Regions from separate parts of the Anaerotruncus sp. AF02-27 genome, predicted to be linked through region 1. Evidence: a T-box and tRNA genes for the amino acid it is inferred to sense, from the RefSeq annotation. Region 1 holds a T-box; the other holds one or more tRNA genes.
What was found. A T-box is a leader RNA that pairs with one kind of tRNA and senses whether it is charged. The one in region 1 lies ahead of pheS (phenylalanine--tRNA ligase subunit alpha), so its partner is inferred to be a tRNA-Phe.

Region 1 (17,900 bases):
GCTTGACAAGCGCACCGGTCCGCTCTTGCCGATGCCGGTCTATCCGGTGCCAAGCAACACCTATATGGGGATTCACGTTACGCCTACAGTCGACGGGAACGTCATTGTCGGGCCGGACGCCGAATACATTGACGATTTTTCCTATTATGGCGTGCCACAAAAGAATATCGATTATCTCGCCAAGAGTGCGTCCGATCTCTGGCCCTGTATCCGAAAGCCCGATTATATCCGTACATACGCGGGCATCCTGCCCAAATGGGTGACAGAAGACGGCGTGATCCACGACTTCACCATTGAAGTGCGCGACGACCTTGCGCCGAATGCCGTGAATCTTGTCGGGATCGAGTCGCCGGGCCTCACCGCCGCGCTGCCGATCGCCCGTCACGCGATCGGGCTGATCGCCGCGCGTGAACGGCTGGAACCAAATCCGGCCTTCAACCCGCGCCGCAAGGGGATCGTCCGGTTCGCGGAAAAGTCCCCGGAAGAACAGGCTGCGCTGGTCGCGGAGAACCCGGATTACGGAGAGATCATCTGCCGCTGCGAAAAGATCACCCGGGCGGAGATTTTACAGGCGGTGCACAACCCGCTCGGCACGGACACGATGGCAGGCGTCAAATACCGCACCCGGTCGATGATGGGCCGCTGTCAGGGCGGCTACTGTCAGATGCGCATCGCGCAGATTCTGGAGGAGGAGCTGGGCAAACGCCCCGAAGAGGTGCTCTATGCGCGCACCGGTTCCGAAATCTTCACGGGGAAGGTGAGGGAAGCATGATGCAAAAGAAGGACGTCATCATCATCGGCGCGGGTCCGGCGGGGCTTGCCGCGGCCGTTGCGCTCCATAAAAAAGGGGTGCGGGACATCCTGCTGCTCGAACGGGAGAAAACGCCGGGCGGCATCCTGCGTCAGTGTATCCATGACGGCTTTGGGCTGACCCGATTTAAAACCTCCCTGTCCGGCCCGGAATATGCGCAGCACTTTACTGATGAGGCCGAAACGCTCGAAATTCGCTGCATCACCGGCGCGACGGTGCTTTCGGTCACGCGGGACAAGGTGGTGACCGCCGTTTCACGGGAAGGGCTGCAAAGCTGGCAGGCGAAAGCAGTGGTTCTGGCGATGGGATGCCGGGAGCGCACCCGCGGCGCGCTGGCGATCCCGGGAGAACGCCCGGCGGGCGTGTTCACCGCGGGCGTTGCGCAGAGTTATATCAATCTTTATAACCGGATGATCGGCAGGCGGGCCGTCATCTTGGGATCGGGCGACATCGGCATGATCATGGCGCGCCGCCTCACACTGGAGGGCGTGCAGGTGGCGGGGGTTTTTGAAATCCAGCCGTATGCGAGCGGCCTGCCGCGCAATGTCGAGCAATGTCTCAATGATTACGGCATTCCGTTGTATTTAAGCCGTACGGTTACCGATGTCCACGGCCGGGCGCGGCTGACCGGCGTAACCGTTTCGCAGGTGGACGAGAACCTGCGGCCAATCCCCGGCACGGAACAGGATTATGAATGCGATACCCTGATCCTTTCGGTGGGACTCATCCCGGAGAATGAGCTTTCGCTCGATGCGGGTATTGCGCTGGATCCGCGCACCCGGGGAGCAGTGGTCGATGAGCATCTGATGACCGGCGTGGATGGCATTTTCGCGGCGGGGAACGTCCTGCATGTGCACGACCTCGTGGATTTTGTTTCGCTCGAGGCGGAATCGCTGGCCGATTCGGTGGCCGGGTATCTCACGCACGGCGGCCTTCCGGCCTGTCCGCTCGCGGTGAAGGCCGATGAAAACATCGGCTATACAGTGCCGCAGAAGATCAGTGGAAAATCGGATTTCACCTTGTCGCTGCGGGTAAAAAAGCCGATGCGCGACTGTGAGATCCAACTCATCCAGACGGGCAGGACGGTGAAAACCGTCCGGATGCGCAATGCGCTCCCGGCCGAGATGATCCGTATCCCGGTGGAAAAGGAACAGCTCTCGGAGGATGGGGAACTGGAGGTGTGTATCGTATGCTGATGGAATATACCTGTATCATCTGTCCAAACGGGTGTGGTCTTGAAGCGGAGATCGTGGACGGAAAAATTCGTTCCATCAAAGGCGCGCGCTGTGAGCGTGGCCGGATGTATATCGAACAGGAACTGTCCGACCCGCAACGCAACATCGCCACATCGGTGCTGGTGGAAGGCGGGACGCTGCCGCTTTGCAGCGTGCGGCTGTCCGGCCCAATCCCCAAGGGGAAGATTTTTGACGTGATGGCGGAAATTCGCGCGGCCCGTCTTACCGCACCAGTCAAGGCTGGAACGGTCGTGCTTGGAAATGTTCTGGGCCTTGGCCGCGACGTGATTGCCACCAAAAATATACCGGCTGGATAAAAAATCCCCGGAGCGGCATTTTTGCCGTTCCGGGGATTTTCTGTGATTTCGGGGTCAGCGCCCGTCCTCCTCGGCGCAGGGAAGAAAATACTGCGGACAGTCCTCCAAAATCCGCTGCTCGTCGGCCTTATAGCGTGCCACGTGGTTTTGGATCTCCCGCACGGCGACCTGGGCGTTGCGGCTTTTGAAGGCTTCGAGGATCAGCTCGTGTTCCGCAACCGCATGAGGAGCGCTCAGGCTTTGCAGGCAAAGACAGCGCATGATGTTGTACTGCCCGAGCAGGCGGGACATCGCCTCATAGATGCGCCCGGAGCGGGCGATCCGGAAGATGGCGGCATGGAAAGCGTTATCCAGCTCGATCAGCTGCTCATAGTTTTCCTGCTCCAGATAGAATTTCTGCATGTAGAGGTTGTTTTCCAGCTCCTGCAGGTCTTTCTGCGTGGCAAGCCCGCACGCGGTTTCGGTCATGGCCGATTCGAGGATATACCGCGCGCGTTTGGCCTCATCGATCAGGCTGGTATCGATGAGCGAGACGCGGCTGCCGCGCTGTGGGAGTACGTCCACCAGGCGCAGCCGCGACAGATAGGAGAGCGCCTCCCGCACAGGGGTCCGGCTCACGCCAAGAATCTGCGAAAGGGCCGATTCATTGATCGGCTGCCCGGGTTTCAGGATCAGGTGCAGGATATTGTGATGCAGAACCCGGAAAGCGTAATCCCCCGCCGGTTCCCGGGGGCGGCGTTCGAGAAGCGTCAGCATAATTATGAGGGCCCTCCCAGATTGGTTTTAATGATTTATTATAAACCGGCGGGAATCCGCCTGTCAACCGGCGGGGGGAAGGGCGCGAGTTTTTTCAAAATGTGTCTAAATTGTAAATAGCGGTGGAAGCATTGGAAAAATGGCCGGATATCCGTGTGGGACTGTGGAATACGAGGCAAAAACATCGAAAAAATAGACAGGATATCTCCGCAAAAAATTGACAGAATTTACAAAAATCTATAAAATCGATGATACATATTGCGAAAACTTCTCATTCATGCTAGCATGCTAGTTGAAGGATTCTTTAGAAGCAATGGGGGAACAGGGATGAATCTGACAGTCTACCCATCCCTGCCGTCCGAACCGGCGGGGGAATATGTCTACCGTGTGCTGCGCAAGAACATCCTGGCCGGGAACCTCCTGCCGGGCGAATGCCTTGGCCCAACAGAGATCGGCAAACTGCTGCAGGTCAGCCGCACGCCGCTGCAAAGCGCGTCAGTGCGTTTGATGACCGAAGGCTTGCTCAAAATTTATCCGCAGCGCGGGTCGTATGTGTCGCGGATCGATATGAAACGGGTTTATGAGGCAACCTGCATGCGCAACCTGCTCGAACAGGCGGCGATGCGCGTCCTCTGTACCGAGGGCATCGGCCGGGAAGGCCTGATGCAGCTGCAGGCGAACCTGATCCAGCAGAACTTCAGTTTTGAGCAAAAGCAGACCTGCGACGTCTTCGAACTGGATAACGCTTTCCATGAGCTGCTGTTTTCGCTTGCCGGCATGTCTCTCGCAAACGAAGCGCTGCAGAGTATTTCGGCCGACCAGTACCGGGTGCGGCTTTTGAAACTGCAGGCGCGGTTTCGCTGGGAACAGACGGTCGCCGAACATACCGGGATCATCGCCGCGATCCAGGCAAGAGACGTGGAAGCCGGGCTTCTGCGCAGCAATGAACATCTTTCCCGGATTTCCTGGGATCTGGAAACGATCCATGAGCAGCATCCGGATTATTTTGAAAACTGGGAGAGCTTCCCGCCGCGCGCCTTTTGCAAACGCCGGGAAAGCTTCTACACAATCTATCGCAACAGCGATGATAACGCCGCGCTGGAAGACTGAACTTTCGGGATATAAAAACGTCGAAAATGAGCCGCAGACAACTGAGAAGGTCATACCGGCCTTCGGCTGGAGCTCTACAAATATAAAAAACAGAGGTGCTTGCAAAATGAAAATGACATTCAGATGGTATGGAGAAGGCAACGACAGTGTAACCCTCAAGCAAATCAAACAGATCCCGGGCTGCACCGGCCTGATGGGCGTGCTTGACCAGTATGCCGCGGGCGAGGTCTGGCCGCTTGACGTGATCCGGGACTATGTCAAACACGTCAATGACGCCGGCCTCGAGGTCGAGGTCATCGAGAGCGTCAACGTCCATGAGGACATCAAGCTCGGCCTGCCGACCCGCGACAAGTATATCGCCAACTACATCGAGACCATCGAAAACCTGGCCAAATGCGGGATCAAGGTGATCGTCTACAACTTTATGCCGGTGCTCGACTGGCTGCGCACCGATCTGGCGCGTGAAATTCCGGAGGATGGCTCGAACTCGCTCTATTTCGATGAGCAGGAACTGCTCGGCATGACCCCGCTCGAAATTGTCGAGAACACTGCGAAGAATTCGAACGGATTCACCCTGCCGGGCTGGGAGCCCGCGCGTCTGAAGGAACTGGAGCATGTGCTTGAGCTCTATAAATCGGTTGATGAGGACAAACTGCGCGAAAACTACAAATACTTCCTTGAGAAGATCATCCCGACCTGCGAGAAGGTCGGCATCAAGATGGCCTGCCATCCGGACGATCCCGCGTGGCCGATTTTCGGCCTGCCGCGCATCGCGCATTCGCAGGACGACTATGACAAGATCGTGGCCCTGGTCGACAGCCCCTGCAACACCGTCTGCCTGTGCACCGGTTCGCTCGGCTCGAACCCCGAAAATGATATCCCCGCGATCATCCGCCATTTCGGTGAGAAAAACCGCATCGGCTGCATGCATGTGCGCAACGTCAAATATCTCGGCTATCACAAATTCCGTGAGGCGTCGCACCTTTCGAGCGACGGTTCGCTTGACATGTACGCCATCATGAAGGCGATCTATGACACCTGCCCGGATACCTATGTCCGCCCTGACCACGGTCGCATGATCTGGGATGAAAAAGCGCGTCCGGGTTACGGCCTCTATGACCGCGCGCTGGGCATCACCTACCTGAATGGAATCTGGGAAGCGCTTGAGAAACAAGGCAAATAAGAAAGAAGGCAATCATTGTGAAAGCAGTTAAAATTCCGGAGCCTTGGAAGGTGGAGCTGGTTGAGCTCCCGAAACCGGAACCCAAACAGGGTGAGGCACTTTTAAAGGTGCATATGGCGGGTATCTGCGGCTCGGATATCGGGGCGTTCCGCGGCGCCAACAGCCTGGTGAGTTATCCGCGTGTGATCGGCCATGAAATCGCGGGGGAGATCCTTTCGATCCCGCAGGACAACAAAAAGGGCCTCAAACCGGGAGACAAGGTGATCGTGGATCCATATCTCTACTGCGGGGAGTGCTATCCCTGTTCTATCGGGCGCACCAACTGCTGTACCAGCCTGCGTGTACTGGGCGTGCATATCGAGGGCGGCATGGCGGAGTATTTCACCCACCCGGCGGATATGCTTGTGAAGGTTCCGGATGACATGGAGTGGGAGCTGATCCCGCTGGCTGAACCGCTGACCATCGCGCTGCATGGCTTGCACCGCGCGCAGTTGAAAGCCGGCGAGCATATCGCCATCTCCGGCGCGGGACCGATCGGGCTGCTGGCCGCGATGGGCGCGCTCCATTACGGCGCGGAGCCGATCCTGATTGACCTGGTCGAGGAGCGCCTGCAGATGGCGCGGGAATTGGGGGTGCGCTGCACTGTCAACCTGGCCAAGGAGAATCTGGAAGAGAAGATCAAGGAATACACGAATGGTCGTATGGCGCAGGTAGCGATGGAAGCGTCCGGCGCAAAGCCCGCGATCCTCAATGCCTTCAATATTGTGGCAAACGCGGGCCGCGTCATCCTGACCGGCTGGCCGAAGGACGCCACCGAGATCGACACCGGCCTTTTCACCCGCAAAGAGCTTGATGTCCGCGGTGCGCGCACCAGCGCGGGCGAATTCGAGGAGGCAGTGGAGCTGATCTATACAGGCAAGGTGGACGCGCGCGGGATCCTCACCAAGGTGATTTCGCTCGAGGAAGCTCCTGAAACGATCATCGACATCGAAAAAAATCCCGGCGATTATCTGAAAGTCAACGTCCGGATGAACTGATCCGGGAAACGGGCAGGGCGGACGGCCGCAGAGATGCGGCTGTCCGCCCTGTTTTTGCGCGCAAAAAAGGGCCGTTCCCAAACTTTTGGTTTGGGGACGGCCCTCCCGTTTTCCGGTGATCAGCTTCGGATTTCCGCGCCCAGGTTTTTCAGGGCCTTGAGCACCCGTTTGATGGCCGCGTCGGCTTCCTCGTCGGTGAGGGTGCGGTCGGCAGCGCGCAGGGTCAGGCTGTAGGCGACGCTCTTTTTGCCTTTGGCAACCTGTTCACCTCGATAGACGTCGAACAGGCCCACATGCTCGAGGATATTGCCGACCGCCGAACGGATGGCCTTTTCGAGCGAGGCGACCGGAGTCTCGTCATCGCAGATGAGCGCGAGATCGCGGGTGGAAGCAGGGAACTTTGGCAGCGGGCTGTAACCTTCCTCCGGAGCGACATGCCCGAATAGGAGCATTTCGTCGAGGCAGGCGATGTAGGCGCGCGTGCCGATCTGATAGTTCTCACAGACCGCCGGATGCACTTCCCCGACCATACCGAGCAGTGTGCCGTCAAGCGTGACCTTCGCGCAGCGTCCGGGATGGTAAGACGGATGGTCCTTGCAGGCTTCATATTCCACGCCTTTTATACCCAGCGCCTTGAACATCGTTTCGAGGATACCCTTGAGCGAGAAGAAGTCATGTTCCTCGCCGTACATGCCGATGGTGACGAACGGGCGTTCCTCTGGAAGATCCTGGCCATCTTTCGGGAGGTAGACGTTACCGATTTCGTAGAGCGCGGCAGACTTGTTGCGGTTGTTGTAGTTGCGGGAGAGCACCTCAAGCATCGACGGCACCACGGTGGTGCGCATGACGCTGGTGTCTTCGCCAAGTGGATTCTGGATCACCACGCAGTTGCGGTATTCGCTCTGCGCGGGCAGGCGGATCTTGTCGTAATATTTGGGGCTGATGAACGAATAGGTGGAGACTTCATAGAGTCCCTGCGCCTGTAGAATCCGGTTGATTGCGCGCTCAAATTTCTGTTCCGGGGTATATTTTCCGTTTGCCACGCCACGGATCGCGGTGGACGGGATCTTGTCATAGCCGTAAAAACGCGCGACCTCCTCGGAGATATCCGCTTTGTGTTCGAGATCGAGCCGGAAAGAGGGCGGGATCACACAGCCATCCTCGAATCTGCATCCGAGCCGCGTCAAAATACGGCGCATCTCTTCCTCCGCGACTTCGATGCCGATGAAGCGGTTGATCCACGCGGGATCGAACGGGATGCGGCGCGGTTCGTGATCCGAGTTGTCCACGTCGATCATGCCGCCGATCACCTCGCCTGCGCCGAGCAGCTCGCAGAGCTCGCAGGCGCGTTCGACTGCCGGAATGCAGGTAGCCGGGTCGAGCTGTTTTTCAAAGCGGCTGGAGGCTTCGGTGCGCATACCGAGCTTTTTGGCGGTGGTGCGAACCGACGCGCCATTGAAGCATGCCGACTCGAAAACGATCATATTGGTGTCGTCCATGATGCCGCTCATTTCGCCGCCCATGACGCCCGCGACTGCGGAAGGTTTCTTCGCGTCGGCAATGGCGAGCATGTCGGAGGTGAGGGTGCGTTCCACCCCATCCAGGGTCATGATCTGTTCGCCGTCTTTTGCGCGCCGCACGATGATCTCGCCGCCCTCGACATACTTGTGGTCGAAGGCGTGCATCGGCTGGCCGTATTCGAGCATGACGTAGTTGGTGATATCGACGATATTGTTGATCGGGCGTACGCCGCAGGCACGCAGACGCTCGCGCAGCCAGCGCGGGGACGGTTCGATTTTGATGTTCTTGACCATCCGGGCGACATAGCGCGGGCAGAGGTCGGGCGCTTCCACCTTGACCGAAAGATAGCGGCTGATATCGTCGGTCGTGTGTTTCACGACCGGAGCAGGAAGGTTGAGCGGCTTATCGAAGGTGATGGCCGCCTCGCGCGCAAGACCGGCGACTGACATGCAGTCGGGACGGTTGGAGGTGATCTCGAACTCGACGCAGGTGTCATTGAGCCCGATCGCGCTCTGGATGTCCTGTCCAGGTTTCATATCCGGCTCCTCGAGAATGAAGATGCCGTCCTCAATCGCATATGGAAAATCGTGAGCAGTGAGCCCGAGCTCGGAAAGTGAGCAGAGCATGCCATTGCTTTCCACGCCGCGCAGTTTGCCCTTTTTGATGTGTTTGCCGCCGGGCAGGTCCGAGTCATGCAGCGCGGTGGGGACATAGTCCCCCTGTTTGACGTTCTGGGCACCGGTGACGATCTGAACAGGTTCTCCAGCGCCGACGTCCACCTGGCAGATGAACATGTGATCGGAATCCGGATGCCGGACGATTTCAGTCACCTTGCCGACCACCACGTTGCGGATTTCGCTGCCCTCGGTTTCCCAGCCTTCCACCTTGGAGCCGGACATGGTCATCGCTTCCGCGAAAGCACGCGGCGCGGCGTCCCGGACATCCACATAATCATAAAGCCATCTCATTGACAGATTCATATTGTTAAGCCTCCGTAAATTTCAAAATGGTTCTTGCCCGCGGATTTAAAACTGGCTCAGAAACCGGACGTCGTTTTCATAGAAGAGCCGCAGGTCGTCGATGTTGTAACGGCGCATGACGATCCGCTCGAGTCCCATGCCGAACGCGAAGCCGCTGTACTCCTCCGGATCGATCCCACAGTTTGAAAGCACCTTCGGATGTACCATGCCGCAGCCGAGGATCTCGATCCAGCCTTCACCCTTACAGAGCCGGCAGCCTTCGCCGTGACAGGCGAAGCACTGGAAGTCCATCTCGGCAGAAGGTTCGGTGAACGGGAAGTGGTGCGGACGGAAACGCACGACCGATTCCTCGCCGTACAGCCGCTTGACAAACATCTCAAGGGTCCCTTTGAGGTCGGCCATGGTGATCCCCTTGTCGACAACCAGCCCTTCAATCTGATGGAACAGCGGGGAATGGGTTGCATCGACGGCGTCCGAGCGATAGACACGTCCGGGGGAGATGATGCGGATGGGGGGCTTTTGCTTTTCCATGGTGCGCACCTGCACCGGGGAAGTCTGGGAACGCAAAAGGACGTTGTCCGAGATGTAGAAGGTGTCCTGCGTGTCCCGCGCGGGGTGGTCCTTCGGGATGTTGAGCGCTTCAAAGTTATAATAGTCGAGCTCGACCTCGGGGCCCTCCGCGATCGAGAAGCCCATGCCGAGGAAGATTTCCTTGATCTCGTCGAGCACCTTGGAAAGCGGGTGCGCTTTGCCCAGCGGCGCGGCCTTTCCAGGCATGGTCACGTCGAGCTTTTCCGCCTCGAGCTTTTTCTCAAGCATCGCGGCCTTCAGAGCCGCGGCTTTCTCATCGATCAGCGCTTCGATCGAAGTGCGCACTTCGTTTGCAAACGCGCCGACCTTCGGGCGCTCCTCGGCGGAGAGGGATCCCATCTGCTTTAAGATCGCGGTGAGCTCGCCTTTTTTCCCCAGATACCTGACGCGCAGTTCATCGAGCGCCTTGGGGTCGGAAACATCGGCCAAAGCCTTTGCTGCCTGCTCTTTGATGTTTTGCAGAGCGTTTAACATAGCTGTATCATCCTTTACATCGTTTTAAAAAATAAAAAAAGCCGTCCGTCCGCAAAGGGACGAACAGCATTCAAGCCAATCCGTGGTACCACCCAAATTTCCGCCTTGTATCGCAAAACGGACACTTCTGCGCAGGATAACGGCTGCGGGCCGTCGCCGCCTACTGTTGTTTCAGCAGCACCGCTCACGGGTGAACTTCACAAAATGGAGCATTCCGGTTTGCTTTCAGCCGGTGACAAACCTCTCTGGAGCAGCTCCGGGTTTTGTTACTCTCCCGGTCGTCGCGTTATAACTAGATTTTACTATAACATGTTCCCCATTCAAATGCAAGGGGTATTTTTGCATGTTCCGGCACGCGGCGGTTTTCTTCCCGCACTGCGGGCGAAAAAGACTAGAGACTCTTGGAAATGCTCTTCAGGTATTCCCGGAACCCGTCCCCAATTTCAGGATGGGCAAGCCCCACTTCGACGATGGCCTGCAGGATGCCGAGCTTGTTGCCTATGTCGTAGCGGACGCCCTCGTATTCGACGCCCATCATGTCGCCGCGTTTTGCAAAAGCGCGCATCGCGTCGGTGAGCTGGATTTCGCCGTTGCGGGAAGGGGGGGTCTGTTCGATCAGTTCGAAGATGTCCGGGGTCAGCACGCAGCGGCCGAGGATGGCAAAATTAGAAAGAATCTCAGACGGGAGCGGCTTTTCGATCATGTCGAACACCTGGTAGACGCGGTCCTGAACCTGCTTGACGTCAAGCGTGCAATAGCTCGGAAGCAGTTCGGCCGCCACCGGCTTGATGCCGACGACGCTTTTGCCGTACTGCTCGTTGACGGCCATCAGCTGGCCGATCGCGGGCTTTTCCGAAATGATGACGTCGTCGCCGTAAAGGACGGCAAACGGTTCGCTGCCGACAAAGGATTTCGCACACCAGACCGCGTGGCCGAGCCCGCGGGTTTCCTTTTGGCGGACATATTGGATGTTCGCCAGATGCGCGAGCGAGACCACCGTATCGTAAAGATCCTGTTTGCCGGAAGAAAGCAGTTTTTCCTCAAGTTCCGGCGCATGATCAAAGTGATCCTCAATGAGACTCTTGCCGCGGTTGGTGATGATCAGGATGTCCTCGATGCCGGAAGCGACCGCTTCCTCGACGATATACTGAATCGCGGGCTTGTCCACAATGGGGAGCATCTCCTTCGGGACAGCTTTGGATGCGGGAAGCACCCGGGTGCCGAGCCCAGCGGCGGGGATAACTGCTTTGCGTACCTTCACGAATAACCCTCCGTAATTTTCAAATCTTCCTTTTTAAACGGCGACAATGCCCGCGATGAGGAAGCAGACCATAAAATAGCATGCAATGACGCTGCCAAGCACCGCGATGACAGCCGCCCGGCTGGTGCGCCCGCGGTATGCCAGTTCGTCGACATAGGCGCGGTCATCCGCAACCTGCCCGTTCTGATCGAGAAACCGGGCGCGGATATTTTTCACGCTGCGCAGGACGAACCCCATATAGAAGCGATTGGCAAACGCTGCAAAAGCAATCGAGATGCCGAAGGTGAAATAGCGCATATACGGGAGAACCGCCCAGGCCCACAGGTTGGTCTGCGGGATGAATTCCGCAGGCATGATACCCATGCTGATATCTTCTATATTGGCTAAAATAAAAGCGGTATATTCCGGCATGACGAAGAAAGTGGGAATCTGGGTCAGTACGACGAGGCCCAGAAGCAGGCCGCCGAAGAAATACATCTTGCGGTAGAAGAAATAGAGGAAATTGAAGATGAGTGCGCAGAAATTGAAGCTGACCGGCGAACCTTCCGCCATTTTTTTAAAACGCGGAAGAAAGTACTGGGAATTTTCCCCGATAAACAGCGCCGCATCCCGCGCGGTAACGCCGTCGATTTCCTCTTCCGGGGAAAGTCCGCCAAACGCCAGGGTATAAGCGTTCTGGAAGGGCGTCTGCGCGCTGCCGAACCCATTCGCCCCATAGGGCGGCGGGGCCTGCCGGGGCTGCACGGCGGGGCCTTTGAGCGGCGCGCCGCAAATCTGGCAGAAAAGACCGGTCGTTGGGTTGTGCGCCCCGCAGGCGGGGCAGGCCGTGCTGTCTCCGGAAGCGGCCCCGTCTTTTGAGCCTTGGACGGACCGGTCCTCCTGCCGGCCGCCTTCCGGTTGCCAGGTATGTCCTTTGATATGCAGTTCGTCCAGGGCGCAGTGGCCAAGCTGCCGATAGCATTCGCGGTGATGGGGGGCGCCGCAGATTGGGCACACCACGATATCGTCATCATCCGTGAAGCGTTTCTTGCACACCGGGCAATGAACACCTGTATAGTTTGCCAAAAGATCAACTCCTGAGATAGAATTCCAATCGAATGCCGATACTTCTAAAATCTCATAATACAGAAAGATACTGGAAATTTCAAGGGCGTAATTATGAACATTTCGTATTGGGGCCCGGGAAAGCCTGCGGGAACAAGATTTTCTTTACATTTTACGGGGAAAATACTATAATATTTGCGTATATGAATTTTGCTAGATTTTAACAAGGAATGGTGCAACGGAATGTTACAATTTGAAGAACTGCGGCTGCGGCTGGAGGGGCATAAGGACGAGCTTGCCGACCTGGCGCAGGCGATCGGTTACGAAGGGCTCAGGCGCAAGCTGGCCGAGCTGGAGGAAAAGACCACTGTCCCTGGCTTCTGGAACGACGTGGAAAAATCCCAGCAGAACCAGCTCGAGACCGCCAAGGTCCGCGCCAAGCTGGAGGGCTGCGACGGGCTCGGCCGCCTTTACGACGACACGCTGACCCTCATCGAGCTGGCTAATGAGGAGGAGGACGAGTCGGTCTATCCGGAAGCGCTGGCGGATGTGGAAAAATTTGAACAGGAGCTGGAGACCCAGAAGCTTTCGACACTGCTGACCGGCGAATACGATGCGAACAACGCAATCCTCACCTTCCATGCGGGCGCGGGCGGCACCGAGGCGCAGGACTGGGCCCAGATGCTTTACCGGATGTATACCCGATGGTCCGAGCGCCATGGCTATAAATATCGAATTCTTGATTATCTCGACGGGGATGAGGCTGGCATCAAGAGCGCGTCGATCCTGATCGAAGGCACCAACGCTTACGGTTTCCTGCGTTCCGAATCGGGCGTGCACCGGCTGGTGCGCGTCTCGCCATTCGATGCGTCCGGCCGGCGGCACACCTCGTTCGCGTCGCTCGAGGTCATCCCCGAGCTGCCGGATGACAAGACGGTGGAAATTGACCCTGAGGATATCAAGATGGAAGTGTTCCGTTCGTCCGGCGCGGGCGGCCAGCACATCAATAAAACCTCCTCGGCGGTGCGCCTCATCCATATCCCGACCGGCATCGTGGTCTCCTGCCAGAATGAGCGCAGCCAGTTCCAGAACCGCGAGATGTGTATGAAGATGCTGACCGCGAAGCTGGTGGAAATCAAGGAGCGCGAGCACCTCGAAAACATCAACGAGATCAAGGGCGAGCAGATGCAGATTGCGTGGGGCTCGCAGATCCGTTCTTATGTGTTCATGCCTTACACCCTGGCCAAAGACCACCGCACCGGTTTTGAGATGGGCAACATCAATGCGGTGATGGACGGCGACCTCGATGGATTTATCAACGCCTACCTCAAGGCGGCGAGCCTCGGCACGCTCGGCAGCGGCGGCGCGGACGACTGATTGGATGACGAAATTGGGGGAAAGCGGTATGTGGGCGGTCTATGCGGTTGGCTCGGCGGTGTTTGCTGCGCTGACCTCGATCCTGGCAAAGATCGGCATTGAAAATGTAAACTCAAACCTGGCCACCGCCATCCGGACAGTGGTGGTGCTGGTGCTCGCGTGGGGGATGGTGTTCCTGACCGGAAGCCAGAGCGGCATCAAGGATATTTCCCAGAAAAGTATGCTGTTCCTGGTGCTTTCCGGGCTTGCGACCGGGCTTTCCTGGCTCTGCTACTACAGAGCGCTGCAGATTGGGCAAGCGAGCAAGGTGGTCCCGATTGACAAATGCAGCGTGATCATCACGCTGGTGATGGCCTTTCTCATCCTGCATGAGCCGTTCACCGTGAAGGCGCTGATCGGATCGTTCCTGATCCTGGCGGGCACCCTGTTTATGGTACTGTAATAAAAATTGCACAAAGGCTCTCCGGCCTTTTCTGGCCGGAGAGCCTTTGTATATTTTCCGGCGGTTTCGGTCAACCTGAAACTGGGTGATAAAATATGGGAAAAAGAGCAATTTCAATCTATGTGGCGCTCGTCTTGATGTTCACGGGGCTGCTTTGCCGGATGTATATGCTTTCCGCGCAAGGGGATCTGCTCGCTTCGGCGGCGCATAGCCAGAGCACCTATCTTCTGGACGTAGACCGGACCCGCGGACTTATTTACGACTGTAATTTAAAGCCTTTGGTGGCCCAGAAGAAACGGACGGTGGCCGCGGTGCTGCCGTCGCCGGAGGCAAACGCCGCGCTCACAGTCGCAATCCGCGAGGAAGGCGAACAGTTCGATTTCGACCCGCAGGCGCAGAAGCCGTACACTGTACCTCTGGAGGAGGCTTCGGTCTATGCGAAAAATGTGGATATGTTCGACGTGGTACAGCGGTATTCGGACGGGCAGCTCGCTCCGCACATCATCGGTTACCTGAATCCTGAAAAGACCGATGGCGCTGCGGGGATCGAGATGGCTTACAACGATCTGCTGCGGCAGTATGACGGCAGCCTGCAGCTGCGGTATACGCTCGATGCGGTCGGCCGTACGATGTCGACCATGGCGCCTGAGGTGGTGAAAAACAACTACGAGAGCGATGGCGGCGTGGTGCTGACCCTAGACGCGGACATCCAGTGGGCGGCGCAGTATGCGATGCGGGAGGTGGAAAAAGGAGCGGCGGTTGTGATGGATGTGGAAAACGGGAACATCCTGGCTTCTGTTTCGATGCCCGCTTATGATCCAAACGATCTGGCGGCCAGCCTCAAGGACCCGGACAGCCCGTTCGTCAACCGTGCGTTTTCGCAGTACAGCGTCGGCTCTACCTTCAAGCTTGTGACCGCTGCGGCAGCGCTTGAATCTGGGATCGGACGTTTTGCGCCTTATAACTGCGAAGGATATATCGATGTGGACGGACATATCTTTTACTGCCACTGGCGCAACGGCCACGGCGAGATCGACATGAAAAAAGCGGTCGAGGTTTCCTGCAACCCGTTTTTTATCAATCTGGGGCTTGAAACAGGCGGAAAGCGGATCGTTTCAATGGCCCGTGACATCGGATTTACCCGCGCCGCGCAGTTCACCGACGACATCAAAACCCAGAGCGGCACCCTTCCGGACGAAGCGGAACTCGAGAACCCTGCAGCGGTTGCAAACCTTTCGTTTGGACAAGGAAGCCTGACCGCGACGCCGGTGCAGATCGCGCAGATGATCTGCACCGTGGCAAACGGCGGCTACGCGGTCACGCCGCGGCTGGTGGAGGGGTTTACCGACAACGGCCGCACCATCTATGAGCATGCGACTGCCTATGCGCCGAACAGGGTTTTTTCAAAGCGCACCTCGGACATCCTGCGGGAATTTCTCGTGGGAAATGTGGAGAACGGCAGCGGCAGGCCGGCCAAGCCGAATTACAGCACGGCGGGCGGAAAGACCGCTTCGGCGCAGACCGGCATCTACCGCACCCCGGGCGATGAGGACAGCGAGATCGTACACGCCTGGTTCGCGGGATATTTCCCTGCGGAATCGCCAAAATATGCGATTGCCGTGCTGGTGGAGGGCGGCGAATCCGGACAGGACGTGGCGGGTCCTATCTTTAAGCGGATCGCGGATGGGATTTACCTTTCAAAATCCTGACGGCGGCTTGTCTTTGCAGCTAAAATATGGTATGATATATTGGATAGAATGACTGCCTGAGGAGGGCGAGCCGATGCGAAATTACCTCGTTGTCACCGATTCCAATGCGGATCTGGTTCCCGGATATGCGGCCGCGAACGACGTCATTGAGATGGAGCTGACCTATACCCTGGATGACAAAACTTATTACTGCAACGATCCGGCGCTTTCCCGTCCGGAGTTTTATGCCCGGATGCGGGCCGGCAAGATGCCGATCACCGCACAGATCAATCTGGAGAGCGCGAAAGCGATCATGGGGCCCGCGCTCGAAGCTGGAAACGACCTGCTTTGCGTGATGTTTTCGTCGGCGCTTTCCGGCACTTACAACAGTGTGCGGCTGGCGGCGGAGGAGCTCGCGCAGGAGCATCCTGAGGCGAAGATCATCGTCCTGGATAGCTTGGCTGCTTCGGCAGGGCAGGGGATGCTGGTGGCGCGCGCGGTCGGCTACAAGGCACAGGGATTGACAATCGACGAAGCGGCGCGGCGCCTGCGCGCGGATATTCCACATCTGGCGCACCTGTTCACGGTGGACGACCTGAACCACCTGCACCGCGGCGGCCGCGTCTCGGCCGCGACAGCGCTTTTCGGCACGATGCTCGGCATCAAGCCAGTGCTGCACGTCGACGACGAAGGGCGTCTCGTCCCAACCGGCAAGGTGCGCGGCCGGCGCGCTTCGCTGCTTGCGCTGGTGGACGGGATGGAACAGCAGATCGACCGGGAACGCTGCGACTGCTTCGCCCTGAGCCATGGAGACTGCATTGATGACGCGCAGTTTGTGGCGGACGAGGTCTGCAAACGCTTTGGCCTGAAAAACTACACGATCAGCTATGTCGGCCCGACGGTCGGCGCGCATTCCGGTCCTGGGACTGTGGCGCTCTTTTTCTATGCAAAATATAAATAGGCGATCCACATTGATAAAGTGGATGGCAGCGCTGTTTACGGCGCTGATGCTGCTCGCGGGATGCGATGCGCCGGGAAAGGACGAGGGCCGCTACCATGCGGTCTATGCGGTCGCCGCGACCTTTCCGGAACGCGAACGGGACGAAATCGTGATCCGCAACGGCTGGTCCGCACAGTATTGTGAGAATCCGGACGGCGTGTGGCTTCTGATGGCGGACGGCGAAGAGCCGTTTCTATTCACCGGGCCGTGCTGGCTGGTGCGCGGGCCACAGGCAAAGGATTACCCGGCCTACTGTGTGACAACCGGCTGGACGGTAGCGGGAATTCTTGCGGAAGAATGAAATCCGTAGTTGAAATCGTAGCTTTCCTGTGCTATAATATTCTGGCTATGTAAAATCAGCATGATCCATGTGTGCCCAGACATGCGGGTATGCGGGTCCTGTGCGACAGAGCGCCGTGAACCATGTCAGGCGGGGAACCGAGCAGCATTAAGCGGTTTGTGATGTGCGCCGCAGGTAATCTGCATGTCCGCATTTGTGGGCACACATTTTTGTGTCAAAAAACCGGAATGGAGGTGGGAGGAATGTATCAGGCCCTTTACCGCAAATGGCGGCCGAAGGACTTTGAGGATGTGGTTGGACAGGATCATATCACCGTAACCCTCAAAAATGAGGTGGCTTCGGGAAAATTCTCCCACGCCTATCTGTTCACCGGTTCGCGCGGCACCGGCAAAACCACCTGTTCGAAGATCATTGCCAAGGCGGTCAACTGCCTGCATCCGGTCGATGGAAACCCCTGCAACGAATGCGAGATCTGCCGCGGCATTGATGAGGGTTCGATCCTCGACGTGGTTGAAATCGACGCGGCCAGCAACAACGGCGTTGACAACATCCGCCAGCTGCGCGAAGAGGCGTATTTCATGCCTTCGGTGGCAAAATACCGAGTGTACATCCTCGACGAGTGCCACATGCTTTCGGCCGGCGCGGTCAACGCCCTGCTGAAAATTTTGGAGGAACCGCCGGAGCATGTCATCTTCATCCTGGCGACCACCGAAATCCACAAGGTGCTTCCGACCATCCTGTCCCGCTGCCAGCGGTTTGACTTTAAACGTAT
Region 2 (11,029 bases), on a different contig from region 1:
TGTTCGATGAGTTTTGCCTTCGCATCGGGATCGCCCGCGGCAATCGCCTCGAGACATTCGCGCTCCTCTTTTGCGGTGAGCGGACGCGGAAAGGAACCGGAGCCGGTGACGTGCAGGGCGAAATAGATGAGATTGCACAGGCAGACAAACATTGACAGCATAAGGGACCTCCTCTGCCGGTGCGTGCGTTGCCCGGCAAAATAATAGTACCGGGTATGGGTTACCCGGTACTATTTATATATATTGTTTTGCGGGGATTTTGTGCCAGTCCTTTGCAAACAACTGTAAAAAGGAGTATAATATCATCCATATAATGAATCGGGGAGGACGATCCAGTGAAAAAACTACTGATGGGCAACGAAGCGATTGCCCTGGGGGCGATCCGTGCGGGGGTCGGCCTGGTGGCGGGCTATCCCGGCACTCCATCGACCGAAACGCTCGAGACGGTCGCCAAATATAAACCGGATGGGATCTATGTCGAATGGTCGGTCAACGAAAAAGCTGCGATGGAAGTCGCGGCGGGCGCGGCTTACGCGGGCGTGCGCACGATGGTCACCATGAAACAGGTCGGGCTGAATGTCGCGTCCGACCCGCTGATGAGCCTTGCTTATGTCGGGGTTAAGGGCGGTATGGTTGTGCTGGTTGCGGACGACCCGGGACCGATCTCGTCGCAGACCGAACAGGATACCCGCCACTTCGCGCAGTTTTCAAAGCTGCCTGTGTTCGACCCGGCCTCGCCGGAAGAAGCCTACCTGATGATTGCAGACGCGTTCGAGCTTTCCGAGCGGCTGGGCACACCGGTGCTGTTCCGCCCAACTACCCGCGTCTGTCATGGCTGTGCCGCGGTCGAAGTGGAGGAACAGCGCCGCGGTGTGAATCCGGAAGGCTTTGTAAAGGACCCGCGCTGGGTGATCTTCCCGCGGCTTGCGTTCGAGAACCATAAAAAGATTGAGGCGCGCAACGCCGCGCTCTGCGATGAATTTTCCGACTACCGCTACAACACGGTCACGGGGAGCGGTCGGAAAGGGGTGGCCGCGGGCGGCGTGAGCTACAGCTATACCCGTGAGGCCGCAAAGCTTCTCGGAATTGACCCGAAGCTTTTGCGGGTGGCCACCCCATATCCGTTCCCGGAACGGCTGGCGCTCGAATTCCTGTCGGGGCTTGACGAGGTGCTGGTGCTGGAGGAGCTTGATCCGGTCATCGAACGGGAACTGATCTATCTATGCGGCAAGCACCATCTCAATGTGAAAATCCGCGGCAAGCTGACCGGCGATGCGCCGAATGCGGGCGAGCTTTCCACAGAACTGGCAAAAATTTCGCTTGCTGCTTATCTTGGAATCCCACTTCCGGCGCAGCAGCCGCGCAAAACGCCTCCGCTGCCAGTGCGCCCGCCGGTGCTCTGCGCGGGCTGTCCGCACCGGGCTTCGTTCTATGCGGTCAAGCAGGCGATGAAGGGCAGGAAAGCAGTATTCTCCGGCGATATCGGCTGCTATACGCTTGGAAACGCCATGCCGCTCGATATGGTGGACACCTGCCTGTGCATGGGCGCGGACGTGACCATCGCCCAGGGACTGCACCGCGCCGAACCGGATACGGTCAATTTTGCTTTTATCGGGGATTCGACCTTCTTTGCCTCTGGAATCACCGGCGTTATCAACGCTGTGTATAATGAAACAAATATCGTCCTGATTGTACTTGACAATTCGACCACCGCGATGACCGGACATCAGCCGCACCCGGGCACCGGGCGCACAATGATGGGCAACGTGGTGGAAAAGGTGAGCATCGCGAAGGTGCTCGGGACAATCGGCGTGAAGTCTGTCACACGGGTGAACCCGCTCGATCTCGACGCGGCGGTGAAGGCCGTAAGGGAAGCAGCCGCAGTGGATGGGGTGTCGGCAGTCATCTTTGAATCGCCCTGTATCGCGGTGACAAAGCCTCTGACTTTACATACGGTGGACGCAGGCCGCTGCATCGGGTGCAAAAAATGTATCCGGGAGCTCGGCTGCCCGGCAATCTCAATGGAGAACGGCAAAGCGGTGATTGAGCCGTCGATGTGCTACGGCTGTACCATTTGCGCGCAGGTCTGCCCGGCCGGCGCGATCGCTGTGGGAGGTGCAAGATGATGGAGCTGAATGTATTGCTTGCCGGCGTGGGCGGACAGGGGACGGTGCTCGCCTCCCGCCTGATTGCCCAGGCCGCGATGGACAAAGGCTTTTTTGCACGCACCGCCGAGACGATCGGCATGGCGCAGCGCGGCGGTTGTGTCGTGAGCCATGTGCGCGTCGGGGAGGAAGTATATTCCCCGCTCATCCCGCTCGGCACGGCGGACCTGCTCATCGGGTTTGAACCGGGCGAAGCGGTGCGCTGTCTGCCGTATCTAAAAAATGGCGGCACGGTCATCGCCGCGCAAAAGGCGATCATGCCGGTGACAGCGTCGCTCGGCGGCGCGGCATACGACGGGGCCGTAATGCTCGACTACCTCAGGGAAAATGTTCCGGACGTCATCCTGGTCGACGGGGAGGCGATCTGCGCCGCGTGCGGCTCGCCAAAGGTGCTGAACGTCGCGCTGCTCGGCGCGGCTGTCGCCTCCGGAAAGCTGGGTGTGACGATGGATGAGATGCAAAAGACGGTCGAGGCGCGCGTGCCCGCAAAATACCTGGAATTAAACCGTAAGGCGCTTTCGCTCGGCGCGCGGGCGGTGCCCGCAAAATGAACGGGAAATCCATGCCGCGCACCACGCTGCTTGCACCTTTGCGGCGCAGGGGGCATGAAACGTCGGATTCAGCCTTGAGCTGACTGCCTGTGGGGTGCGCTTGCGGAGCGGGACTTGACAAGGCATCTGCCGGGGTTTCGCAAGGGGATGGCTAGTCCCCTTGCGCGCATTCTTTTGGCGGTTTCTTGTGCGCACAAGAAACTGCCCCTGCGGAGCAACCCCGCGCCGACAGGCGCAAAAGCGGGACGCTCGCAGGGCGCAATCTGCATTTTACCTCTTGACAACCGGCAAAGTTGGTGCTTTAATAGAGAAAACAAAACCGTTGACGGAGAGATAAAACCGCAGGCGCACGCACAGAGAGCCGGGAATGCTGAGAGCCCGGACGGAACGCGGGGCGGACAAATGGACTCCCGAGGGCGCGATGAAAAGGTTCAAACCTGAGTATCCCGCGACGTTGGCCCACGTTACAGGGCGAGGAGCGTGTTGGCGTTCTGATGAGGTGGATGTCTCTGACATCAATCAAGGTGGTACCGCAGGTTTTACACCTGTCCTTGCAAAAGGACAGGTGTTTTTGTTTTTATCCAGCAGTTTTTAATATGACAGGAGTTGTTTGTTATGAAGATGAAGCAGCAGCAGTTCGACCTGATCAAGGCGCAGCTCAAAAAGCTGACCGGCCAGGAGGGCTTTTATAAAAACAAGCTGGAGGGGGTCGATATCGACGCCATCCAGTCGCAGGAAGATTTTGAGAAGCTCCCGTTTACCTGGAAGGGCGACCTGCGCGAAGCGTATCCGCTCGGATTGCAGGCGGTCCCGGATGAGGAGATCGTGCGCATCCATTCCTCTTCCGGCACGACGGGAACCCCGGTCATTATCCCATATACCCGGAAGGATGTCGAAGACTGGGCAATCATGTTTAAGCGCTGCTATGAGACGGCTGGCGTGACCCGTCTCGACCGCATCCAGATCACGCCGGGATATGGACTCTGGACGGCGGGAATCGGTTTTCAGGCGGGCGCGGAGCTTCTGGGCGCGATGGTCGTGCCGATGGGACCGGGCAATACCGACAAGCAGCTGCGGATGATGGTGGACTTAAAGTCCACGGTTCTGACCGCGACCTCCTCCTATGCGCTGCTGCTGGCTGAGGAGATTGCCCGGCGCGGGATTGCGGATCAGATTCATCTGAAGAAGGGGATCATCGGGTCCGAGCGCTGGGGCGAAAAGATGCGCAAACGGATTGCGTCCGAGCTGGGCGTGCAGCTCTACGACATCTACGGCCTGACCGAGGTCTATGGCCCGGGCATCGGCATGAGCTGCGATTACGAATGCGGGATGCACTACTGGGACGATTACCTTTATTTTGAGATCATCGACCCCAAGACCGGCGAAGTCGTTCCAGATGGACAGGTTGGCGAACTGGTCATCACCACCCTCAAAAAGGAGGGCGCGCCGCTCATCCGTTACCGCACCCACGACCTCACCCGCTTCCTGCCGGGCGACTGCAAATGCGGACTTGACTATCCGCGCATCGATACGCTGGTCGGCCGCACCGACGATATGGTCAAGGTCAAAGGGGTCAATATCTTCCCCAGCCAGATCGACGAACTTCTGCGCGATATTCCGGGCGCGTCGAGCGAGTACCAGGTGATGATCGACCACTTGAACGGCAAGGACATCATGACCCTGTTTGTGGAAACCGAAACCGGCGTAGACCGCGCGTCGTTTGCAGACCTTTTGCGCGATACTTTTAAAGTGAAGATCGGCATCACAATTGTTCCGAAGCCGGTGGGCGTCGGTGATCTGCCGCGCAGCGAAAAGAAGTCCACCCGCATCTTCGACAACCGTTATTGAAAGACGTTTTTGAAATCCAGGGAAGCGGCCCCAGCTGGCCGCTTCCTTTTTGCGTCCATAAAAAAGGATAGTAATTGAAAAAACCTGGTGCTATAATGAATGCAGATAAAAAGACAAAGAAAGGGAACACTATGCAGACATATTTGTTTTATTATCTGGCAATCGTAAACGTGGCCGTCCTGATCTTAGTGGGGATCGATAAATGGAAAGCAAAACATCATGCCTGGCGGGTCGCGGAGAAAACCTTTTTTACCGCGGCGCTTTTGGGGGGTGGCCCTGGCGTATGGGCGGGGATGTATCTGTTCCGTCACAAGACGAAACACTGGTATTTCGTCTGGGGTATCCCGCTCATTACCGTGGCGGAATACGGGCTGCTTTTCTGGCTTTCCTGGAACAGGGCGTAATACAAGGAGGAATAACAAAGTGGCAATGAGAGTGGGTATTTTGACGGCGGGCGGGGACTGCCCCGGATTGAATGCAACGATCCGGGGCGTTGCCAAGGCGCTTTATCAGAAGCTGGACGATGTGGAGATTGTGGGGATCGTGGACGGTTTCAAGGGGCTGATCGAGGGCGAATATCATGAGATGAAGCAGTCGGATTTTTCCGGGATTTTGACGCAGGGCGGCACGATCCTGGGCACCGCACGCACGCCTTACAAGATGATGAAGGTTGTCGAAGATGATGTGGACAAGGTTGCCCGGATGAAGGGCAACTATAAAAAGATGAAGCTTGACTGCCTTCTGACGCTGGGCGGCAACGGCACACACAAGACGGCGAATCTTCTGCATCTGGAAGGGCTCAATGTGATCGGCTTGCCCAAAACAATCGACAACGACATCTGGGGCACCGATGTGACCTTCGGCTTCCATACAGCGGTCGATCTGGGCACCGAGGTGGTCGACCGGGTGCACACGACCGCGAGCAGCCACAAACGGGTGATGGTCATTGAGCTGATGGGCAACAAGGCGGGCTGGCTGACCCTTTATACCGGGATCGCGGGCGGCGCGGATGTGATCCTGATCCCGGAGATCCCCTATGACATCAACAAGGTCATCAAGGCGGTTGAGCGCCGCGCGGAGCGGGGACGCGGGTTCTCGATCCTGGCGGTAGCGGAAGGCGCGTTTGATGTGGAAGAGGCGAAACTGAAAAAGAAGGAACGGGCCGAACGCCGCGCGGCGGCGGGGGAGGTGACCGCCTCCAACCGGATTGCCCGCACCATCGAAGCACAAGCGGGTTTTGAGACCCGGATGGTGGTTCCGGGACATTTCATACGCGGCGGAGCGCCGAGCGCCTACGACCGGGTGCTGGCCTCCCAATTCGGCGTCTATGCGGCGGGGTTGGTGGCTGACGGAATTTTTGGCGTAACGGTTGCCGAACAGCACAATATGGTGATGCATAACCCTCTGGAGGAGGTAGCGGGCAAAACCAAACTGGTGCCGGTTGATAATCAAATGGTTGCCACCGCACGCAATTTGGGGATTTCTTTCGGAGACTGAGCTGAATATGGGGGATGGGGCTTGAACTCATCCCCCATATATGGAAAAATTGGGGCAGAATTTTACAAAAGATGCAAAACACTATTGACAAATATGCCCCCAGCATTTATAATAAATAACGCACTGTTCGGAAAGACGTACGGGAGCTTAGCTCAGCTGGGAGAGCACCTGCCTTACAAGCAGGGGGTCACAGGTTCGAGCCCTGTAGTTCCCACCAGCCGTTTCAGATGTTTTATGGCCCGGGAGTTCAGTTGGTTAGAACGCTAGCCTGTCACGCTAGAGGTCGTGGGTTCGAGCCCCATCCGGGTCGCCATTTTCTTTGCACCGCAGGTGCTTCCACTGTTTTCGACCCGAATGGGGCGAGGACAGGTCGGCTGCGAAAGCAGCAAAAACATGCCGGGGGCATGTTTTTAGACCGCGGGTAGAGCCTATTCCATCCGGGTCGCCATTTTCCCTTTTTGGGATGTGCCTTTGTAGCTCAGTTGGTAGAGCAGAGGACTGAAAATCCTCGTGTCGTTGGTTCGATTCCGACCGAAGGCACCATTCGCGGGTTTAGCTCATTTGGTAGAGCGCCACCTTGCCAAGGTGGAGGTAGCGAGTTCGAACCTCGTAACCCGCTCCAACAAAAAGAGGCGATTGTGTATCACAATGTCTCTTTTTCCATATACTATAGTATATGGAATCTGGCGCCATAGCCAAGCGGTAAGGCAGGAGTCTGCAAAACTCCCATTCCCCGGTCCGATTCCGGGTGGCGCCTCCACGAAACAGGACTCATTTTTGGATAAAAATGAGTCCTGTTTTTTATCGTGCATGAAAACCGTTTCAAACCGGCACTGATTGAACGAAAAAGAACTGGATGAGGAGGACCCGTCATGGGAAAAAGGTGGATCGCGGGATTTTTGGCGCTGCTGGCGGCGCTGGTTTCATTCGGCTGCAGCGTGAAAACCAGGCCTCCCGAAACCTATGTGCAGGTGCAAAGCGCAGCGAGCGGCTTGAAATCGGCGGACCTGGAAGTTTCACAGCCGGACAGCATCGATCCAGAGCCGCCAGGGGAGGCCGGCGCGGCGGCTCCCGACGGCATGACCGCCGATCTGCGCGGCATCACAGATCCTTTTGCACGCGCGTCCGCGGCGGCCTTTGCGTTTCTCAACAGCGGGCAGTTCCCGCTGATGCAGTATGAGCTCGGACTGGCGGATTACAATCTTGACGGTATGCCCGAACTGGTGGTGGAAAGTATGGGCAACTGGGGCGGCAGCCATACGGTGTTGGGCCTTTCCGGTGACTGCTCGGAAATTCTCGGCGGCTATGAAACGGCAAACGGCCCGAACGAATTCTTCCTGTTCACCGGGGCGGCCGGTGAAACGCTCCTTGGGATGGAAGGCGCCGGCGGGCACGGATTCGAAAATTACGAAATCCGCCTCAGCTTCCAATACGGCCAAGACGGTGAGTTTACAGTATGGGAGCAGCGCTGGACCGAATGCTTTTCCCAGGACCGGCAAACGTCCTCAACAGAGGTTGCTGTGCTTTGCAACGATGAAACGATGGATACCTTTGAAACGCGGGAAGCAGCCGAGACTTCCGAATATGGCTGGTATTTTGCCGGGGAGAGGCTCACGGAATCCGCGCCGTTTGTGCTGGAAGGCGAGCTGGCCTCCACAGAGCCGGATGAAAGCCTGTGGGACAAGGTCTCAAAGGAGGAAATTGACGTGCGTATCGAGGCGCTCGAGGCGGCATACCAGGCGAAAATGCAGGGGTGAGCGCGCTGTTCAGATGGGCTTTCCATTGAGCGTGGCGGAAAGCAGCCGATCCCCTTCATAGACGAGCTTTAAAGAAAAGAACGGCCCTGGCCCGGAGATGAGCCGCAGGAAGATTTTGTCGCCTTCCCAAAGAGGGAGCTCGGCCAGCCTTTCCTTTGCAATCCAGGCGAGCTCCCCTTCGTCGCAGGTGATGAGCTCCCCTGTGAAGGCGCCGGACGTGAACAGGTGCATATATTCGGTTTCGTAGCGGTCGGAAACAAAGGTCACGATGCCGCGGTATTCCCACGCGGACAGGGTGAGGCCGGTTTCCTCCTTCACCTCGCGCAGGACGCAATCCTCGGGGCTTTCCCCATCCTCAAATTTCCCGCCGATGCCGATCCATTTATCGTGGTTCTCATCGTTTTCTTTCTTCACGCGGTGCAGCATCAGGTATTGGCCGTCCCGTTCGATATAACACAAGGTGGAATTTTTCATATCGGCGCCTCCATAAAAGGTTCTGACCCTATTGTAGGGCCGCGGCGGCGCGCGGTCAAGTAAAAAAAGGAGCTTCCCACGGATCGGGAAGCTCCTTTTGTCTGTTTTATTATTTTGTGCCGCGGGCGTCCTTGAGCGTTTCCACCGGGTAGTTGCTGACCGATGTGGTGCGGTCGTTGAGGGAAATCCGGCTGACTGCCGTAAACTGTGCGCCTTTGCGGATGGTCATCTCCCGCAGGTCTTTGGGATTGGCGGCGGAATAGACCTGCAGCGTTGCATCCTGCAGCGCGGTATAGGTGTTCTGAAACTCGATAACCGTGTCCTGCCCGGAATAATCCTTTGTGAGCTTCAAGCAGAAATTGCTGCCGGTGGCATTTTCGTTTTCGCGGTCGGTTGCGGAGATCTGCCGGACATAGTTTGCGCCGATGTTGATTTCACTCTTGCGGCGGAAAAGCGAAGTGTCTGAAAGCGGGGTGCTGTCCGCCACGCGGTAGCAGTCCCCTCCGTCATCGGTGATCCGTTCGGTCACGGTGCAATAGACCGAATCGCTGCGGATCGAATAGTTCCCGCTGCCTCCGTCAGAAAGCGGCTGGTAGTAATAGATCTTTGTGAGCGCGCAAGCTTCGCTTTCACCGGACAGGACCGGCGTGCCGTCCGCGGCAAAGGATACCGTCGGAATCAGGCAGGCGCACATCAGCGCGCAGGTGCATGAAACAAGCTTTTTCCACATGGGTGTTTTCCTCCAGTTTTCCAAAGGTTTAATTCAGCCGGCCCAGTTTCCTGCGCCGGAAGCATGAGACAAAACAGAGACCGATGAGCAGAATGCCCAGGCAGAGGCCTGCCTGTATGAGCGTTTCCCGGGAAAGGGCAGCTTCAGGCTGTCCGCGCGATGCTTCCGGATCGCCGGGAAAGCCTCCGCCGTCCGGCGGCCAGCCATTCTGCGGGCCTTCTTCCATCCGGCGGACACCGCCCTTATCTGCGAACGCCCGCGCATCCGCTGCGGAAAAGTCCGGCAGAACGCCGTTTTTACCGCTTTGCCCGCCCATGACGCCTTCCGGCATACTTTTGGGCGGCATGCCCGGAAACTCCAAGCCTGCCGCGCCGCCATCCGGCGGAGCTTGCCTGTCCGCGGTTTCATCGGGGGATGGCGGCTGCGCATCGGAAGGCTTTTTTGCTTCCCCGCGCCAGTCTGGATTCTGTGCGCCGCCCCTGCCGCCCATATTCATCTGGCCCATATCGGACAGCGTGATGGCCGAAGCGTCCACAAGACCGGAAGAATCCGCCTGCTGGCCTTCGGTGGTGGAGGGGATCGATCCGTCCAGCTGGCCCGATACGCTCTGCGCGCGCAAAAGGCCGTAAGCTTTGAGGGTGTCGGCCGCCTTTTGGTATTCCGTATAGGAGTAGAAAGCGGTTGCGTCGGTCTGCACATACGGGGCGATCAGCTTGTCAATCCGGCTGATTTGATCGGTGAACCGGCCGCCCAGGAAGTATTCGTTGGCGATCTTTTTCAGATGCTGGTGATAAAGTCCCCGGTATTCCTCCACCTCGAGCAATTTGGCCAGGATCGGGGATTTCTCCGCCGAAGTGCCGGAATAAGGGGTGTCGATGGGAAAATTGACCGCGTCCGATGCCGAATGGATCTGGTGCGCGCCGAACGAGAGATTGTAGTCCCACGGAAGCATCGAAAGCCGCCCATCCTGCTCATAGAGGTAATAGTTATGCTTGAGGTTGCTCAGGTAGCTGTCCAGATTGACCAGGAAGACGTTCGCGGCAAAATACCGAAGCACTTCATCAACATCAATATACTGCGCCAAATCTTCGCCTTTGTCAAGATGTTCGAGTGCTTCGATCACGCGAATCTCATCTTCTTCACGCGTTTTAAAAACGGCGTTTTTGAAGATTGCGGAATAACTGTTGGGGTCATTGTCGGTGTAGACAAGGTCATTTCCGCTTCCGCCGAGTCCGCTGCCCCCGCCTTCGCTCTCCGGCTTGTAGAGCGCGCCGTAATCGCTTCCAAAACTGCGCTCGGCAAATTCCTCCTCCAGAGGTTCGAGCGCCAGATACAGGCCGAAGGGCTCGCCGTTGAGGGTGATCTCAGCGTAGGTGAAGCAAGGGGAAGGCACCCCAATCCAGCCGAGCAGATCGTAGGAGAGAAATTCCTTCATATAGGTTGCGTCTGCGTAAAGATTGTTGAGCACCAGTTTGGAAAGCCCCTGGCAGGTCTGGCCATCAACATACTCGTCAAATTTGATCTTGAAGCTGTACCGGTCGGAATCCATGTTTGAAACACCGGTGAGGCTTGTGTTGCCTTTGGGACGGATCGCCGCGGAAGTATAAAGCGTGCCGTTCACGGTTACATCGCAGGCCGTATATTCTTCCGCGCGGGCGTTTTCGAGCATCGCCTCCCATTCGTTTGGGTCCATCCGGATATCCATCGTCAGGATATCCTGCCCGAAAAGTTTTTCCACATAGGCGGGTTGGCCGGTGGAAAGCCGCTCTGTCATCTCCCGCGGCGCAAAAAACATCAGCAGCACCAGCAGAACCGCCAGCGCCGTCACAGCCGCGGACAGGACCCAGAACCGTTTTTCGGTCATCATTGCGTCACCATCAGGACATGTACTCGCCATTGTAACTGACGAGTACGGCGCTGGTCACATTGGGCAGAGCGCTCAGCTCATTGACAAAATGGGTGGCCATCTGGCGAAGACGCACTTCCACAGTCAGTTCGATGCCGCCT

Region 2: it encodes a tRNA-Phe, which carries the amino acid that the T-box ahead of pheS (phenylalanine--tRNA ligase subunit alpha) is inferred to sense. The anticodon was not compared.

What each region holds. Positions count from the first base shown of each region.
Region 1 covers NZ_QSBX01000017.1:609-18,508, reverse strand. The annotation lists gene DWV16_RS12710 (NAD(P)/FAD-dependent oxidoreductase) at 1-772, shown strand, start outside; gene DWV16_RS12705 (NAD(P)/FAD-dependent oxidoreductase) at 769-2,007, shown strand; gene DWV16_RS12700 (DUF1667 domain-containing protein) at 2,001-2,363, shown strand; gene DWV16_RS12695 (GntR family transcriptional regulator) at 2,418-3,119, opposite strand; gene DWV16_RS12690 (GntR family transcriptional regulator) at 3,447-4,229, shown strand; gene uxuA (mannonate dehydratase) at 4,336-5,412, shown strand; gene DWV16_RS12680 (zinc-binding alcohol dehydrogenase family protein) at 5,430-6,449, shown strand; gene pheT (phenylalanine--tRNA ligase subunit beta) at 6,569-8,950, opposite strand; gene pheS (phenylalanine--tRNA ligase subunit alpha) at 8,996-10,015, opposite strand; T-box leader at 10,068-10,306, opposite strand; gene galU (UTP--glucose-1-phosphate uridylyltransferase GalU) at 10,407-11,276, opposite strand; gene DWV16_RS12660 (RING finger protein) at 11,310-12,341, opposite strand; gene prfB (peptide chain release factor 2) at 12,564-13,697, shown strand; gene DWV16_RS12650 (EamA family transporter) at 13,726-14,139, shown strand; gene DWV16_RS12645 (penicillin-binding protein 2) at 14,235-15,848, shown strand; gene DWV16_RS12640 (DegV family protein) at 15,922-16,788, shown strand; gene DWV16_RS12635 (hypothetical protein) at 16,799-17,128, shown strand; RNA gene ffs (signal recognition particle sRNA small type) at 17,218-17,316, shown strand; partial or broken gene dnaX (DNA polymerase III subunit gamma/tau) at 17,371-17,900, shown strand, end outside.
Region 2 covers NZ_QSBX01000045.1:1,581-12,609, reverse strand. The annotation lists gene DWV16_RS18100 (sporulation sigma factor SigK) at 1-161, opposite strand, end outside; gene iorA (indolepyruvate ferredoxin oxidoreductase subunit alpha) at 351-2,126, shown strand; gene DWV16_RS18090 (indolepyruvate oxidoreductase subunit beta) at 2,126-2,716, shown strand; gene DWV16_RS18085 (phenylacetate--CoA ligase family protein) at 3,332-4,564, shown strand; gene DWV16_RS18080 (DUF1294 domain-containing protein) at 4,696-4,968, shown strand; gene DWV16_RS18075 (6-phosphofructokinase) at 4,988-6,061, shown strand; tRNA gene DWV16_RS18070 (tRNA-Val) at 6,203-6,278, shown strand; tRNA gene DWV16_RS18065 (tRNA-Asp) at 6,298-6,374, shown strand; tRNA gene DWV16_RS18060 (tRNA-Phe) at 6,529-6,604, shown strand; tRNA gene DWV16_RS18055 (tRNA-Gly) at 6,608-6,683, shown strand; tRNA gene DWV16_RS18050 (tRNA-Cys) at 6,747-6,821, shown strand; gene DWV16_RS18045 (hypothetical protein) at 6,934-7,818, shown strand; gene DWV16_RS18040 (8-oxo-dGTP diphosphatase) at 7,828-8,292, opposite strand; gene DWV16_RS18035 (hypothetical protein) at 8,402-9,022, opposite strand; gene DWV16_RS18030 (CotH kinase family protein) at 9,051-10,889, opposite strand; gene DWV16_RS18025 (DUF4956 domain-containing protein) at 10,900-11,029, opposite strand, start outside.